3 regions of the Peribacillus sp. NPDC055009 genome follow, and region 3 is predicted to be linked to each of the others. Evidence: riboswitches for the same ligand, from Rfam matches in the RefSeq annotation. Region 3 holds a riboswitch; each other region holds the start of a gene.
What was found. Region 3 has a riboswitch for cobalamin ahead of ACWF5P_RS07300 (ribonucleoside-diphosphate reductase subunit alpha). Riboswitches for the same ligand answer to the same signal wherever they lie in the genome.
Positions count from the first base shown of each region.

Region 1: it holds a riboswitch for cobalamin, as region 3 does, so the genes downstream of both, metE (5-methyltetrahydropteroyltriglutamate--homocysteine S-methyltransferase) here and ACWF5P_RS07300 (ribonucleoside-diphosphate reductase subunit alpha) in region 3, are expected to answer to the same signal.
Region 2: it holds a riboswitch for cobalamin, as region 3 does, so the genes downstream of both, ACWF5P_RS06135 (helical backbone metal receptor) here and ACWF5P_RS07300 (ribonucleoside-diphosphate reductase subunit alpha) in region 3, are expected to answer to the same signal.

Region 1 is NZ_JBSGVZ010000036.1:12,202-16,470, reverse strand. It holds gene ACWF5P_RS26700 (aminopeptidase) at 1-614, opposite strand, end outside; gene bcp (thioredoxin-dependent thiol peroxidase) at 626-1,096, opposite strand; gene ACWF5P_RS26690 (potassium channel family protein) at 1,159-1,578, opposite strand; cobalamin riboswitch at 1,823-2,015, shown strand; gene metE (5-methyltetrahydropteroyltriglutamate--homocysteine S-methyltransferase) at 2,162-4,269, shown strand, end outside.
Region 2 is NZ_JBSGVZ010000002.1:477,646-481,914, forward strand. It holds gene ACWF5P_RS06130 (FecCD family ABC transporter permease) at 1-875, opposite strand, end outside; gene ACWF5P_RS06135 (helical backbone metal receptor) at 838-1,809, opposite strand; cobalamin riboswitch at 1,967-2,141, opposite strand; gene ACWF5P_RS06140 (polysaccharide deacetylase family protein) at 2,228-3,076, opposite strand; tRNA gene ACWF5P_RS06145 (tRNA-Arg) at 3,304-3,377, shown strand; partial or broken gene ACWF5P_RS06150 (acyltransferase family protein) at 3,555-4,269, opposite strand, start outside.
Region 3 is NZ_JBSGVZ010000003.1:224,860-229,128, forward strand. It holds gene ACWF5P_RS07285 (SulP family inorganic anion transporter) at 1-720, shown strand, start outside; gene ACWF5P_RS07290 (hypothetical protein) at 806-952, shown strand; gene ACWF5P_RS07295 (manganese-dependent inorganic pyrophosphatase) at 1,047-1,976, opposite strand; cobalamin riboswitch at 2,269-2,449, shown strand; gene ACWF5P_RS07300 (ribonucleoside-diphosphate reductase subunit alpha) at 2,588-4,269, shown strand, end outside.

The DNA of each region.
Region 1 (4,269 bases), on a different contig from region 3:
CATATGACGGCCGGCATACCTTTGATGGAAAAGGTCAAATCTGTTCCTGGCGAAACGATCCTGACTATGTCAGTTCGTTCCATCAATTGTTTTAAAGGTTTCAAGGCCGTCTCCATTTTCCCGTAATCCATGTTGCATACATTCAAAAGAAAATCTTCGTACCTGTCGAAGGTCATGCCGGCTTTTTGCGCTGATGCGTTGGTGGGATAATTAAGCAAGACCCAACGTCGGTTGTTTACATAGAAAAGAGTGGGGGAATTCATAGCCTCCCCCTGAAGACGGTGCCTCTCGATGGGAACATCGGTCATTTCCACATCGTTTTCTTCCCCGGTGATGATGATTACCGCATCGATATCCTTATATTTCTTCAAGGCCCATTGCGAAGAGGTGTCAAGTTGTTCCTTTACATTCCCTTGTAACAGGTGGCGGCTTATTTCATCGTCTTCGAGTTCTACATATGGATAAGCACCCACTCTGTATATTTCATCAATCAGCTCTTTCAATAATGGTTTCGTATTGATATTCCCCCGTATGAGGATTCTCTCTTTTGGCTGTAATTGTATCGAATGATGAATCAGCCTGGCTGCAAGCTTCGTTATTCGCTCATCCTTCATCTGCCTGTCCCTTATTTTTCGAGGTCGCGAAGAGTTTGAAGAGCTTCTTCGACATGGCCTTTGACCTTTACTTTACGCCATTCTTTGACTACCATACCAGCCTTATCAATCAGGAAAGTTGAACGTTCAATGCCCATATACTCCTTGCCGAAGTTCTTTTTCAATTGCCACACATCAAATGATTCAGCCGCTTCATGATTTTCATCAGCCAGCAGCAGAAAAGGCAATCCATGTTTTTCGATGAATTTTTCATGACGTGCAGCTGGGTCTGGGCTGATTCCAATGATGACCGCGTTCAATTCCTCAAATTGCTCATTATGGTCCCGGAAATCACAGGCCTCCGTCGTGCAACCTGGCGTCATGTCTTTTGGATAAAAATATAAAACAATATATTTCCCCTTAAAATCCGATAGGGACACCATTTCACCATTGTTTGCAGGGAGCTTGAAATCAGGTGCTTTTTCTCCAATTTTAACAGTCATATTGAACCCTCCATTTCTTTCATTATGGTAAGAGTACCCAATAATCGAAAGAAACACAACTTTCATTTATCCTTCCTATCTTTGTGCTCCAAATCGATCACCGTCCGGATCACGAACGCTGCCGGCAGTGTATAACCGATGAAAGCCTGAATCGTAGCTATCATCCTGCCCATTCCAATCGGGGCTATATCTCCATACCCTACAGAAAACATCGTCATCGCACTAAAATAAAAAGAAGTCTTCAACTGTTCATAGAAAGTGCCATCCAATCGATTGCCCATATCAAGAATCACCGAATGATTCTGAAGTTCGTATAATAAATAAATCAGTGCAAATCCAACTAATATCGTCGCATATAAATTGCCAAGCCACAGCATATCCTCCAGAGAAAACTTCTTTCCTCCCGACTCGACAAGAAATAACGTACGAATGCTCATCACCATGCAAAAAATGATTCCTGCAATCAAGATGTAGAAAGTCATCCCCCACGCCCCATTTCAAAACGCCACTTCCTCTATACATACTCCCTGTCCAAACAATATATTCTTTTTTAGGAACAGACCTCATCCTTATCACCCACACACCTTATAACCGGATACTTTTCCTGAATCGTTTTTCCATGTTGACCCTTTTGGTCGGATATGTTAAGATTGTCTAAATTTTTATAATAGTTTTTATTTTATAAATTTTTAACCTGCAAACAGTTATCAAGGCAGGTTTTGTCAAATTTCATATGTGGAAATAGGTTCCTAGTTTTTAATTAGGATTAAAAGGGAAGTCCGGTGTAATTCCGGGACGGTCCCGCCACTGTAATGGGAGTGTTAGCGCCATCCAATATGCCACTGATCAACGGATCGGGAAGGCCCGCCGCTAATGTTAATCCCTAAGTCAGGAGACCTGCCTATTTCGACAACACTGTTTTAACCTACGGGAGATAGGGAGGTGTTAGGGACCTTATAATTGTAAGGGGCATTTTGCATGCCTCTTTATTTTAAGCATTTCTAACCATCTCTTTTGACGGTTAGGAATGCTTTTTTTATTGCTCAATTAAATGAATATAGGAGGATGGGAATATTGAAAAGCAGTAGTTTGGGTTACCCTCGAATCGGGGAAGATCGTGAATGGAAACGTACATTGGAAGCTTACTGGTCCGGTAAAATCGATGAAGCAGAATTTACGGCACAACTAAAAGCCATCCGTTTAGGCAACTTACAAAAACAGAAGAAACGAGGCATTGATATCATTCCTGTCAACGACTTCACTTTCTATGATCAAATGCTCGATATGTCCGTAATGTTCGGTCTTGTTCCTGAACGTTATTCAGCCTATGAAAGCGGAAGCGTTCCCCTTTCCGTTTATTATTCAATGGCTCGCGGAAACAATGATGAAGTCGCTTCCGAAATGACGAAATGGTTCAATACGAACTATCACTATATTGTCCCTGAATTAAAGGTGCCACAGCTGACGTTAACGGAAAATAAACCACTTGCAGCATATCGGGAAGCCAAGGAAAAGCTAGGAATTGAAACAAAGCCCGTGTTGATCGGTCCTTATACTTTCATCTCCCTTTCCAAAGGCTTCAAAAAACAAGATATCCCTGGCATCATCCTGAGCCTGCTTCCCCTATACACGCAAATCCTCCGGGAGTTGGAGCAAGAAGGCGTGAAGTGGGTTCAAATGGACGAACCTTCACTTGTTTCATCGATTTCCAAAGAAGATATGCAAACTGTTACTTACCTCTATGAAAAACTGAATGAAGCAGCACCAAACCTGAACATCATGCTACAAACATACTTTGATGCCGTGGAACATTACCAGGAAGTCATCGAATTACAAGTCCAAGGAATCGGTCTTGATTTTGTACATGACAAAGGGAGGAATCTAAGCAACCTGGAAGCATTCGGCTTTCCGAAGGACAAAGTGCTTGCTGCAGGTTTGATTGACGGAAAAAACATTTGGCTTTCTGATTTATCGAAAAAAATCCAATTGATCGAGACTCTTAAGACAATGGTAGCCGAAGACCGAATCTGGCTTCAGCCCTCTTGTTCCTTGCTTCATGTCCCGGTGACCGTTCGTAATGAAACCGCCCTATCAAACGAAGTGAAAGAGGCCCTTGCTTTCGCTGATGAGAAACTCGAGGAAATCACACTCTTGGTCAAAGGGAATAATCAAGGCTTTGAAGCAATCGCCGAGAAAGTCGATGCAAATAAATTCACGCTTCAAACGTTAGCAAGTTCAAATGCCCGGAATCACGGAACTGTAAAATCCAATGTCGAAAAGGTTAAAACCAGGACCGCCGGCCGTCAGCTTCCATTTAAAGAGCGTTACCAAAAACAACAGGCATTTTTCAAATTGCCTTTTCTTCCTTCGACTACGATCGGCAGCTTTCCGCAGACATTTGATGTTAAACAAGCACGCGGGAAATTCAAAAGAGGAGAATGGACCGCTTCGCAATATGAAACATTCGTTAACGAAGAAATCGGCAGGTGGATCGAAATCCAAGAAGAAATCGGTTTGGATGTCCTTGTTCATGGGGAATTCGAACGAACGGATATGGTTGAATACTTCGGCCATAAGTTAGGTGGATTCGTCTTTTTAGAAAAGGGGTGGGTACAATCCTATGGATCCCGCTGTGTGAAACCGCCAGTCATCTACGGCGACATCCATTTCATCGAACCGATGACAGTCAGGAAAAGTGTATACGCACAATCACTGACGAAGAAGACGGTAAAGGGAATGCTTACAGGTCCTGTTACGATTTTGAACTGGTCATTTGTCCGTGATGATATTTCCAGGGAGAATGTATGCTATCAGCTGGCACTCGCTTTGGAAAAAGAAGTCATTGCATTGGAATCCGCTGGAATCAAAATGATTCAGGTCGATGAGCCTGCACTTAGAGAAGGTCTGCCATTGAAAAAAAGCGATCGCGACGAATATTTGAACTGGGCTGTGAATTCGTTCTTGATATCGACATCAAGCGTGGAGGATACAACCCAAATTCATACGCATATGTGCTATTGCGACTTCAACAGTTTCATGGATGTCATCTCCTCCCTCGACGCCGATGTAATTTCCATCGAAACATCCCGCAGTCATGGGGAGCTTGCTTCCGCATTCGAGGAAAAAACATATGAAAAAGGTATTGGTCTAGGTGTGTATGACATTCACAGCCC
Region 2 (4,269 bases), on a different contig from region 3:
CCCCATATCTTTCGGACAAAATGAGGAATGACCAATCCTACAAAGCCAATCGCCCCTGAAACGGCTACCGCTGCCCCTGTCAATGTCGAACCGGCTATCAAGATCCACATTTTCCGCCGCTTAACATTCACACCTAAGTGTTTTGCCCGGTCTTCCCCGAAAGTCATCGCATTCAATTCGCTTGTATTCATGATCAAGATCAACGAACCAATGATAAAAAACGGCAAAATGATTGCAATATAATTCCATCCGCGCATTGAAACGCTTCCCATCAGCCAGCCGATGATTTGTCTTAATTCATCACCCGTCAGCGCAATCATCAATGAAATGAAGGCACTTAAAAACGAACTGAAAATGATTCCCGTTAAAATGATCGTTTCCACTTTCATCGATCGATCCATTTTTTTTGCAAAAGTCAATACGCAGAGCATCGTGAGCACTGAGCATAAAATGCTCAATGCCGGAAGAGTGTATAAACCGATGAACGGCAGTGATATATTCAAGAATATTGTCAATACGGCGCCGACCGATGCTCCTGATGAAATACCTAATGTGTAAGGATCAGCGAGCGGGTTCCGGAGCAGCCCCTGAAATGCCGCACCCGCAATCGCCAGCGATGCCCCGACCAACCCCGCAAGCAACACACGCGGCAAGCGGATGTTCATCACGATATTCGTCAGCATCACATCCGGATCAGCGGAAATCGGCAAATGAAAGATCTCCTTGCCGATTATTTGTAAAAGTACGGGAATCGGTACTGACACCGAACCAAAGGAAATGCCTACCGTCATTGCGAATAACAAAATTAAAAACGCAATCAAATAGGCAAACGTCCATTTAGTTGTTAAATTGGTTCGGATAGACTGATTTGGCAAGTTCCTCTACTCCCTCTATCAAGCGTGGACCGGAACGGGTCACCAAGTCAGAATGGACATCAAAGACTTGGCCATTCTTAACAGCATTTACGTCTTGCCATCCTTTTCGGCCCTTCACTTCATTTGCTGAATCTTTCGTATAATAACCATAAGTTGTAATGATGACATCAGGATTTGCAGCAATCATCGACTCTTCATCAATCTTTGCCCAACCGTCCAAGTCAGCAGCAGCATTATCCGCTGAAATAATAGTAAGCATCTCATTCATGAAAGTATTTTTTCCCGGTGTGTATATTTCCGGTGAAGGCGAAACTTCCACTAAAACGGTCTTCCTATCCTCTTCCTTTACGGATTTGGCCTTTTCCTCGATATCCTTAAGCTTCGTTTTCATATCCGCAACGATTTCGTTTGCCTTGTCATGTTCACCCGTTGCCTGTCCAATCATTTCAATAGACTCATAGACTTGGTCAAAGCTTTGTGCATCATTGACTACGAGGACATCTATTCCAGCATCCTTAAGCTGCTGTAAACCCTCATTCGAATTATGGGCACTTGATGCATGGGCAAGAACAAGGTCAGGCTTCATGGAGACAATCAGCTCCGTGTTCATTTCCATTCCGCCAACTTTTTCAATTTCTTTCGTTTCTTCCGGGTAATTATCATTATCGGAAACACCAATGACCTTTTTACCCAACCCAAGTGCAAAGACCACTTCCGTATTACTTGGTATTAACGAAACGATTTTCTTCGGTTTTTCTTCTATCGTTACTTTTTCCCCAGTTGCATCTTTAATCGTAATCGGGAAAGCTTCGTGTTGAGCATGTTTCGTTTGCTGCTTTTCTTTTCCTTCATCAGTAGCTCCACTGCAGCCGACCATCATGCCTGCAGTAAGCAACATCAACAATATCAGACCAAAAATTTTCTTCATTTTCATTCCCCACAATCTTTTTATTTAATTTCTTTCACCCAATAATCCCGGAAGATGCCCCAAAACAAAAAGCACCTCCCGTTAAACGGAAGGTGCTTGTATGGCAACAATATCATTACGGACTTCTTAGGGTCTGCCACACACCTTCCCATCCGCGTAGGTTACAGGTGTACGAATTTTGGCAGGTCTCCTGGCTCATGGTCATCGTCAACGGCACCTTCCCATATTTCATACAGTGGTACACAGCCGTCAGCTCCCATATACAGTGGCGGGACCGCGCTGGCATTTCACCAGCTTCCCTTTTAAGTCATTACGACACCAAATCGTTCATATGTATATAATTTTCATTGCCTTCATTATACACCATGTAAGAATCGATTATTATATGATTTTTCTGAACAGGTTCGAAATGACCCTTCCACACTCAATGATTTGAAGCATTTTCAATCAACGAAGCAAACCCATCGACTGATAAACCGGGTGAAATCCGAACTCGATGCAAGGCATGCATCCCTTGTTCCCTTGAAGCTCCCCCAGGTTCGGTAGTGACTGCCATCTTGTATCCGGCTTCATCTGACAGCCTGAGAGTCTCTTCGTTATACCGGCCAACCGGGTAGGAAAGCACTGTCGTGTCCTGGTCGAGAATACGGTCGAATAGCTTCTTAGACTGGACCATTTCAGCTTCTTGCTGCTCTGCCGTCATGCGGTTCAGCTCCAAATGGTTGATAGTATGGCTTTCGATCGAAATCCCATTCCTGCTCATCTCCATCATTTGATTTTCAGTCAGGTGATGACCTTTATCAATGGACTTCCCGATCATGAAGACAGTTGCTTTCATATCATTTTCTTTTAATATCGGGAAAGCCTCCGTGAAGTTATCTGTATAGCCATCATCAAAAGTAAGCCAGACACACTTCTCACTTGGCATCCGATTCTCGGTTAAAACGAGGAATGCCTCTTCAGGAGATAATGTATAGTAGCCATTCTCCCGAAGCCAAGCCATCTGTGACCGGAATTCCTCACTTGGAACCCGAAGGCGATTACCTTCAGAAATGCTGTGATACATCAAGATTGGAAGCTGGACGGCGGGCTCGGCCGTTATCCAGTCTCCCGTATCGATCTGGCCCTCCAATTCCTGCCCTGCCCCATTATCCGCCGCTTCGACCACTTCGATGTCATCTTCCGCAATCGGTGCAGCTGTCTTTGTGCCTATACCTTCTAAAATCTCTTGTGAGCATGCAGGTAAAATCAAAATCCCCAGCAATGCAACCATCCTTAACACTCTATATTTCCCCACTATCATTCTCCTAATTTTTTATAGTAAAATAGTACCAGAAAACTAGTGATTAATAAAGTATTCCATTAAATGAAAAAAGGGAAAGACGAGAGCTTAGTGACCTGTTAAGCATTTATGAGGATTTTTTTTCATAAGTATGTGCTATTAGCTTGAAAAGTTTGCCTATAAGAAATATAATAAATAAGTCGTCGACTTTTTTATATGTCCCAGTAGCTCAGCAGGATAGAGCGACAGCCTCCTAAGCTGTAGGTCGTAGGTTCGATTCCTATCTGGGACGCTAACTAAAAACCCTGTTACAATGCGGTTCTTCCGCGTAGTAACAGGGTTTTTTTCTGTGATTTATGGGGCGGTTAAACAAGTTCATAAAAAAAATCCGAGCCCTGTAAAACACAGAACTCAGATTTTTTATATACAGATAACCAATAGACCCAAACAAAACTCCCTTTAGCTATACTTACTTTCTATCTAAGCCTATCTCGTTGATTTTTTCATCAAAAATAGGTCCGAAACTTTCAGAATAAGTATTCGTTAAATGCCTATTGTCCCGGTAAATTATAACATTACCAATAATGGGCTGAAATTTACCGTTCACTTTAAAGTAATCTGTTAAGTCAATTTTATGCAATGATTTATTCTCTTTTTCAAATTGTCTCCAAAAGCTTTCGTCTTTCTGATTATCTACTGAATTCATTTTTTTTGTTGTTTCATCTATTCCATGTGTTTCTAATGATTCCAGTACATTAAAACTATATCTTGGATCATCACGAACCGCTAACACTTCAATACCATATTCATCTTTAACATACTGCAGCTGATCAACCATTTGTTGTTGTATTTTATTATTAGGTGAATCAGAAGCTGTGGCGTGAGAAATGACAAGATCTACATCTGAATCCTTTAGATAATCGAGAACATTATTGACCCAGATACCTTTCAAATCATCATCCGCATAACCTGTTGAAAAACGTGTACCTGAACGAGTCATATTCAATACACGATAATTATCATCTTTTGTTGCTTCTAAAATGGCACCTAACCAATGCTCTGAATGGGAACTGCCGATCAGGGCAATTGTAGCATCGTAATTTTCAGTTTCGCCATATTCCCCAATTTTCAAGTCACTTTCCTTCAACCCTTGGTTACTGCCGTCCAAATGCGATTGTGGTAAA
Region 3 (4,269 bases):
GACACGGATAGTAATAAAAATAGGGAAGCCAAAGGCCAGGGGATTTCGAATATAATCGCCGGATGTTTTGGAGGCATGGCAGGATGTGCGATGATTGGCCAATCCGGTATCAACATTAAATCAGGTGGAAGGGGCCGGCTCTCGACATTTGTAGCGGGAGCATTCCTTATGATATTAATCGTGGTATTGAATGATGTCCTTATTAAAATACCGATGGCTGCACTTGTCGCGGTCATGATCATGGTTTCAATCGGGACATTTGACTGGTCTTCCCTAAAGAGGCTCACTAAAACTCCTAAGTCGGATGCAGCCGTGATGATCGTGACGGTCCTTATTGTTCTTTATACACATGACTTATCAAAAGGCGTATTTGCCGGAGTGCTTTTGAGCATGATTTTCTTCTCGGCTAAAATTTCTAAAGTGGCAGCAGAGAAAACGGAAGATATCCAGGCTAAGAAAATCACTTATCGTATCAGCGGACAAATATTTTTTGCTTCTGTCCAGGACTTTGTTTCGAAGTTTGACTTCAAGGAAAAAGCCGATGCAATCGTCATCGACTTCTCCCATTCCAAGATCTGGGATGCTTCAGCAGTCGGTGCTGTTGATACGGTTATCCTTAAATATCAGCTTCTGGGAATACCTGTCCAAGTCCAAGGGCTCGATGAAGAAAGTTCGTCATTGCTTGAAAAACTCGCCACCTCAGAAAGTAAAATATCTTGAAGAAGTAACATTCTGCTGAATAGAAACTTTTCAAACCGACAAAATAGATAACATGAATCAATTCCTTTTGAAAGGAGCGAAAAGCATGACACCCGAGCAGGATTATACAGCAGCAAATCTGTCACCGGTTTTATTGAATGAACTGAAAAGCTTTGAAAGCAAACTAGGCGAGGAAGCCAATAAAGAATTGATTGTCATCGCCTATGAAAAAGAAAAGGAAGCCTTGAATTAAGAAAAAAGACTCAAACATCCTTAATGGATGGTTGAGTCTTTTTTTGCATGTACAATAAATGGATGCCCAAATAATGAGCATCCCTTTTCCTTTATTACTTGCTGAATACGTCCGTTAAGACCGGAACGATTTGTTTTTTACGCGATACAACGCCTTCTAAGACGGCGATGTTGTTGTTTAATGAAACGTCGTATGCTTTTTCCACTGCATAAGCCGCTTTACCAAGAGCCAAGGCAACAGAATCATTAGTCAAGATATCCGTTACGACGAATAGGAATAAGTCCAATTCCTTGACAGCGATTACCGCTTCAATCGCCGCTTCCAATTCAGCTTGCTTAGCAAGGACTTCGTTTGGATCCACAGCATTTACTTGTGCAATCTCCACTTTAGCCAATCCCATGGAAAATTCCTTTGCATCAAGTGTGATGAGCTGGGCGATCGTTTTGTCGCTCAAGTCAGCTCCCGCCTTCAACATTTCCAAGCCATATGTTTCAGCGTCGACTCCCGCAATGGCAGCCAATTCCATAGCTGCTGCAACGTCTTGCTCCGTGCATGTAGGTGATTTGAACAATAAAGAATCGGAAATGATGGCAGACAGCATAAGACCTGCGATTGCTTTAGGAACTTCAATGCCGTTTTCTTTATAAATTTTATTTAAAATGGTTGCCGTACAGCCAACTGGTTCCGCACGGTAATATAAAGGATCGCTCGTTTCGAAGTTAGCGATACGGTGGTGGTCGATAACTTCCAACACACGGACTTGGTCAATATCTTCAGCACTTTGCTGGCGTTCGTTATGATCGACCAAGATTACGCCATCAGCTTCCCCTGCAACTTTTTCCACAAGACGGGGAGCATCGAATTTGAATTGGTCCAATGCATATTGAGTTTCACCATTCACTTCACCCAGACGAACTGGTTCAGCGTTGATACCTAACTGCTTTTTCAGATCTGCATAAGCGATTGCTGAACAGATTGTGTCTGTATCCGGGTTTTTATGTCCAAAAACTAATACTTTTTCCAAGATTTTATCCCCTTTTTCATAAATATTTTTCCGCGAATCCCCTCACCGCAATAAGGGAGAGCCACCTTTACTAGACACTTTATTTTAACACAAAATCCCGTAAAATCAGCGCTTGAATTATCCATTCCCCAATAAAATCTTTCATTCCTTCACCCTCTGCCATCACTTTGTCAATAGATAAGGGTTGGTTTTTTTCAAATATATTAGTTGAATTATCATCGTATATGGCTTACGATAATATAAGCAGAAATACTAGATATTGATTACATAATCTATACCAATAACTATATATAGAATTTTTATAATCCAAGGTGCCAGTGATGGCTGAAAAGGGAATCCGGTGTAAACCCGGAACTGTCCCCGCAACTGTAAATGTGACGAAATGAGAAACCCACTGTATAGCTCTCTATACGGGAAGGACTCAAAGTAGGATGATCATGAGTCAGGAGACCTGCCTTGAATTTTTGACGTTTCTTATTCTTCGGGGATTGAGATGATGAAACGATAGTATAACGGCTATTTTTTCATGGCTCTTTTATTCTATCGTTTGATCCGCTCAATTCTTTGGGCGGTTTTTTTATTTTAGCGGAAGTTAACAAGGAGGATTATTAATGACTCAAACATATAACTCTACCATAAGTGAAAATGAAACAGAAAAGAAATCCATCCAGCTTGAGATGTTATCGAAGGAATTCGAAGGCCGTCTCGATATGGAAAAGTTCAAAAAGCGTTTTACAAAATGGCTTGATCGCAAAAGTGACTCAACCGAAGAACAGGCATCAAAAAAACTGATTCAGCTCGCTCTTGAGGGTGTGGATATCGATGCTCCGGATTGGACATTCGTTGCTGCAGCAGAACTGTTGAATACAATGTATAGGGATGCACAAGCCAATCGAGGTTATGCAGGCAAGAGTTATGGCCCATTCTATGAGCTGATCACAGAACTCTCCCAGCTTTCGGAAGGTCAGCGTTATCCAATTTACAAGCCAGAACTGCTATCTTCATATACAAAAGCGGAAATTGAGGAATTGGGCTCGGTGATCGACCCGGAAAAAGATAAATTATTCTCATACATAGGCATCTACTTATTGAACGACCGCTATCTGGCCCGCCCAAAAAAGGACAAGGTCTACGAACTGCCGCAAGAACGTTTCATGATCATCGCGATGGAAATCATGCGAATGGAAAAAACGGAGCACCGCCTGCAACTTATAAAAGAAGCATACTGGGCCATGTCCAACCTTTATATGACCGTTGCGACTCCTACACTCTCCAATGCTGGGAAAACACATGGACAGTTAAGCTCTTGCTTTATCGACGCGATTGAAGATTCCATTGATGGCATCTATCTATCAAACTACGATGCAGCAAAAGTATCTAAATTCGGCGGCGGTGTCGGCCTTTACGTTGGTAAGGTTCGCTCGCTTGGTTCTGATATCCGGGGTTTCTCTGGAAATAGTTCCGGCACGACTCCCTGGATTCGACTATTCAACCAGACAGCTGTAAGTGTCGATCAATTGGGGCAACGTAAAGGTGCCATCGCGATTTACTTGGATGCCTGGCATAAAGATATCATGAGCTTCCTCGATTTGAAGACACAAAACGGGGATGACAGATTAAAAGCCCATGATATATTTACAGGCGTTTGCATACCGGATTTATTCATGGAGGCTGTACGCGACAGAAAAGAATGGTATCTTTTCGATCCGCATACCGTTAAGCAAACCCTTGGATTTTCACTTGAAGATCTTTATGACGAGAAGAAAGGCGAAGGAAGCTTCAGGAAACATTATGCACTTGCTGTCGAGGCCGCAGAAAATGGCACGCTTCCAAACTACAGCTTTGAAAAAATCAATGCGATGGACATCATGAAAAGCATCATGATTTCTCAATTAGAAGAAGGCGTACCGTATATGTTCTACCGCGATGAAGTGAATCGGAAGAATCCCAATAAACATAAAGGTATGATTTATTGTTCCAACCTTTGTACGGAGATTGCCCAAAACCTAAGCCCTTCGACGATCACGGATGAATATGAAACAGAAGATGGAGATGTTGTTGTGGTTCGTAAAAGCGGCGATTTCGTTGTCTGCAACCTTTCATCCATTAACTTGCCACGGGCGGTGGGCAGCGATGTTTTGGAAAGATTGATTCCCATTCAGATCCGTATGCTGGACAATGTCATTGATGTGAATAATCTTCCTGTCAAACAAGCATCCATCTCGAACAAACGTTACCGGGCAATTGGTTTAGGAACGTTTGGATGGCATCATTTACTTGCCACACAGAATAT